2 regions of the Caloranaerobacter sp. TR13 genome follow, and region 1 is predicted to be linked to the other one. Evidence: riboswitches for the same ligand, from Rfam matches in the RefSeq annotation. Region 1 holds a riboswitch; the other holds the start of a gene.

The links. A riboswitch is a leader RNA that binds a small molecule or an ion and turns the genes downstream of it on or off. The one in region 1 is predicted to bind S-adenosylmethionine.
Region 2: another riboswitch for S-adenosylmethionine. It lies ahead of metK (methionine adenosyltransferase); the one in region 1 lies ahead of TR13x_RS06355 (methionine ABC transporter ATP-binding protein).

Annotation. Positions count from the first base shown of each region.
Region 1 covers NZ_JXLL01000006.1:50,430-52,905, reverse strand. Annotated here, with positions in the region: gene TR13x_RS06360 (methionine ABC transporter permease) at 1-302, opposite strand, end outside; gene TR13x_RS06355 (methionine ABC transporter ATP-binding protein) at 295-1,305, opposite strand; SAM riboswitch class I at 1,432-1,538, opposite strand; gene TR13x_RS06350 (metal-dependent hydrolase) at 1,751-2,335, shown strand; gene TR13x_RS06345 (regulatory protein RecX) at 2,351-2,476, shown strand, end outside.
Region 2 covers NZ_JXLL01000024.1:10,812-13,287, forward strand. Annotated here, with positions in the region: gene metK (methionine adenosyltransferase) at 1-1,040, opposite strand, end outside; SAM riboswitch class I at 1,212-1,318, opposite strand; gene TR13x_RS10325 (small multi-drug export protein) at 1,678-2,151, opposite strand.

The DNA.
Region 1 (2,476 bases):
GGAGCAGCTGCAATTGCTAATGGTATTATACTGGCTGTAGTTCCTATAGATGTTCCTACAAGGATACGTGATAGAGGGAAAACTAGAATCATTAAAATAATAAATGGGAAAGAACGACATACATTTATAACAGTACCTAGTACTGAATTTAATACAGGCTTTTCCCAAATGCCATTCTTTTCTGTAACTACTAGTAAAATACCTAGAGGGAAACCTAGGATTAGAGCAAATATTGTTGAAGCTGCTACCATATATATGGTTTCCCATAAGGAGGGAAAAAGTAATCCTATCAAGTTATCCATTCCATACTACCTCCAATCCGATTTTCTCTTTTTTGAGCCATTTGATTGCATTTTCTACTTCTTCATTTTTCCCATAAATTTGTATAAGCAGGGTCCCTATATTTGTTGTTTGTAATTCATTTATATTAGCTGATAATATGTTTATATCTACTGAAAAAAGTTTAATCAATTGAGATATAATAGGTTTTTTCACAACTTCTCCTAAAAGTTTTAATCGTATAACCTTAGAGCCAGAGGTTTTAGGGAAATTGATTTCTTCTTTATTATGTTGAATGTGTGAAACAAAGTCTTTAGCAGTTCTAGTTTTAGGGTTTGTGAATATTGTTTCAACTGTATCTAGTTCGATTATCTTTCCGTTTTCAATAATTGCAACTCTATCACAAATATCACGAATTACTTCCATTTGGTGTGTTATAAGAACTATTGTCAGACCGAATTTACTTTGAATTTCTTTAAGAAGTTTCAAAATAGATTTTGTTGTTTTAGGGTCAAGAGCAGAAGTTGCCTCATCACACAATAAAATATCTGGTTGATTAGCAAGAGCACGAGCTATGGCAACTCTCTGTTTTTGTCCTCCACTTAGTTGGGAAGGATATGCATTCATTTTATCTGAGAGTTCAACTAAAGATAACAGATTTTCTACTCTTTCTTTAATTTGTTTCTTGTTGTAACCTGAAATTTCAAGTGGAAAAGCTATATTTTCAAAAACTGTTCTTGAGTTAAGTAGGTTAAAATGTTGAAAAATCATTCCAATACGTTTTCTTATTTCTCTAAGTTCATGTTTATTTAAAACCGTTATGTCTTTTTTGTTAATGAAAATACTACCACTAGTAGGTTTTTCAAGAAGATTAATACAGCGAATAAGAGTAGATTTTCCTGCTCCACTCAAACCCATGATTCCAAAAATTTCACCTTTTTTAATTTCTAAATTGATATCTTTTAATGCATGTACTTTTTCGTTTTTACTTTCATATATTTTGCTGAGATTTTGAATTACAATCAATTACTTCACTCCTTTATCGGTTTAATGTGATAAACTAAAACAGTTATAATAATACCCCTTCTGTGGATAGAAGGATATTAAAAAAACCTCTTTCGGATGAAAGAGGCATAAAAAACTTATTTCTCTCTCTCATCTCTCGGTATATCTTATACCGCAGGAATTGGCACCTTGTGTTTTGAAACACAGGTTGCCGGGCTTCATAGGGCCAGTCCCTCCACCTCTCTGGATAAGAGCGTATTATTTATTTTTATCACTATAGTTTAAGATTCTAAATCATTTCATAGAGTTTGTCAATACTTTTTTTATGGTAAAATAGTTTATTAAAAAGAGTAATGAAACAAAGTTGTTTAAATAGCTTTGTTTCAGCTATTTAAATAAAATATAATCTATGATATACTAGAACTAGTGTTCTATACTTATAAGAATCAGTTGGAGGATACAAAAGATGAAGGGTAAGACGCATGTTATGCTAGGGATTGCAGCAGGAATTACTACTATTTCAGATTATTCTTTAGAAAGGGGTATTATTTTTATTTTTTCAACGGTATTAGGGTCTTTATTACCTGATATAGACCATCCCAAGAGCAAGTTAAATCAAAAGCTTCTTTTTAAGAAAAATAGAATATTTAAAATTATATTTTATATAACTTTAAGTTTTGGTTGTATTTATTTCGGTATAAGTTTAAACAGTAGGCTTTTAAAAATTTTATCTATAACTTTAGCATTTACAGGAATATCTCATCATAGAGGATTTACTCATAGTTTACTAGGTCTTTTACTGTTTTCAATGGTTGTTAAAATTTTAGCAATGAGATATAATTTAATTGATGTGTATAAAGGTTTCGTTATAGGCTATATTAGCCATTTGATTGCCGATTTTCTTACTAAAGGCGGCATAGAATTATTTTATCCATGTAGTTTTAAAATTTCATCTCCTTTTAATGTAAAAAGTGGTGGTGAAGAAGAACTTATATTAAAGGGTTCGTGTTTTTATTCGATTTATGTTTTACTTAAGATTATAGGAGTTTAGAAAGAAGGAATAATTATGGGGATTGTAACTAAAATAGTTGAGCAAAAAAATAATAAAGAAAATGTTAATATATATATTGATCATGAATTTTTTGCTGGAGTCCATAAAGAAGTTATTTATAAATTTAGAATTGAAGAAGGA
Region 2 (2,476 bases), on a different contig from region 1:
GGTCTTAAGTCAAAATGTTTCTTAACTAATTCTTCAATTTTGCTTTCTTCTATCTTACCTGTTCCAAATGTATCTACAAGTATTGAAACTGGATGAGCAACACCTATAGCATATGCAAGTTGAACTTCACATTTATCTGCTAATCCAGCAGCAACTATATTTTTTGCAACATATCTCGCAGCATATGCAGCTGATCTATCAACTTTAGTAGGATCCTTTCCTGAGAATGCTCCACCACCATGACGAGCATATCCACCATAAGTATCAACAATAATCTTTCTTCCTGTTAAACCAGCATCTCCTTGAGGTCCACCTATTACGAATCTACCAGTTGGGTTGATATAGTATTTTGTCTCACTATCTAAGTATTTACTTGGTATAACTTTTCTTATTACATGTTCCCTTAAATCTCTTTCAATAGTTTTTAAATCTATCTCTGGGCTGTGTTGAGTAGAAATAACTATTGCATCTATTCTTACAGGTTTATCATCATGATATTCAACTGTAACTTGAGTTTTACCATCTGGTCTTAAGTAATCTAAAGTACCATTCTTTCTAACTTCTGATAATCTTCTTGCTAATTTGTGTGCTAATGATATTGGAAGTGGCATAAGTTCTGGTGTTTCATTGCAAGCAAAACCAAACATTATACCTTGGTCTCCAGCACCAATTAAGTCAAGTTCATCATTTGTTTCTTCTCTGTGTTCTAATGCTTCATTAACTCCCATAGCAATATCAGGAGACTGCTCATCAATAGAAGTTAAAACTGCACAAGTATCGCAGTCAAAACCATACTTAGCTCTAGTATAGCCAATATCTTCTATAGTCTTTCTTACGATTTTTGGTATATCTACGTAACACTTAGTTGTAATCTCTCCTGATACTAAAACTAAACCTGTAGTAACTGATGTTTCACATGCTACTCTTGCTTCTGGGTCAGATTTTAATATAGCGTCAAGCACTGCATCTGAAATTTGGTCACAGATTTTATCAGGATGTCCTTCAGTAACTGATTCTGAAGTAAATAACCATTTTCTCATCTTCATACCTCCCATGCTAAATGAATTTTTAATTTTAAATTTTAAATGTTAAATATTAAATTCAACATTAAGTATAGATAGAGTTTATATGGTTATTATTAGCAATTGTTAGTTTTTTATGTTCATATAAAAAAATCCCCTTCCAAAAGGAAGAGGTAATTTTCTGATATAACCTCATCTTTCAGAATCTACATTCTGTGGGACTTAGCACCGTGTAACTTTAATTACCGGTTGCCGGGTTTCACAGGGCCCATTCCCTCCACCACTCTTGATAAGGTATCAAGATTTTTATTAAATTGTCCTCAAAGTATAATATCATAGCTTACAAACTAAGTCAACAATTTTTTTGTCATTTATATTCAAAATTCGTCATTTGATGTTAACTATTCATAAGTAGCAGAGAATTAATTCTCTGCTACAAATTCTATTATTGGTCTTTCTATATTCATTTTTTGGTCAACAGTTTTTAGTCTATCAACTACTGACCATCGACTATAATCTAATTTTACATTTTCTATTTTGAATTTTTTATCCCTGTCCCCTATTCTCTGTTCCCTTATTTCTATCCCCTGTTCCCCGTCCCCTGTCCTCTGTTCCCTGTCTTCTTTTTTATATCTAGCACCTAGTCCCCAATTATCTACAAGAAGCTAATAACTTGACTACTTAAAATAAAAACTATTAATCCAGCTGTAAATACACCTGCCACAATTGCTGGAAAAGAATATTTGAAATCTATATTAAATAAAGTTGCTGCTACACATCCAGTCCAAGCACCAGTAGATGGTAATGGTATTGCTACTAAAAGAAATAATCCTAAGACACTGTATTTCTCAACTTTTTTACTTCTTTTTAAAGTCCTTTGCTTAATCCAGTTAACAATTTTACCAAACATCTTTGTCCTTCCAAAATAATCGAATAAAGGATTTAATAACTTAAGCAAAAAAGGTACAGGTATTAAATTACCTATAATACTTAATACTGTACTATGTAAAGGGGTAAATCCCATTGCTATTCCGAGTGGTATAGCTCCTCTTAATTCAAAAATAGGCGCAGCAGCAACAAGCATTACAATAAGTTCATCCTTCAAAACTTTTAAAGTTTGCACTAACATATACATCACCCCGTTCATTATTCGTTATTCATCGTTCACTATTCGCTTTTAGTTTCTTGTTTTTCGAACTCTCATTTGTAGTTCGCCGTTTGTATTTCGAACGACGAACTGCGAGCACCGAAAGACAACTGTTTTTTTCTACATTATTCCCTATTCCCTGTCCCCTGTCCCCTGTCCCCTGTTCCCTCAATCCAGCACCCAGTACCTAGTACCCAGCACCCAACTATATAAATTATATAGCATCAATAAGAAAATAGAAATATTTTTTTCGATTCTACATTAGTTATCTGTCTTTTCATTAGGAGTATATTTATACTCGCTGAGC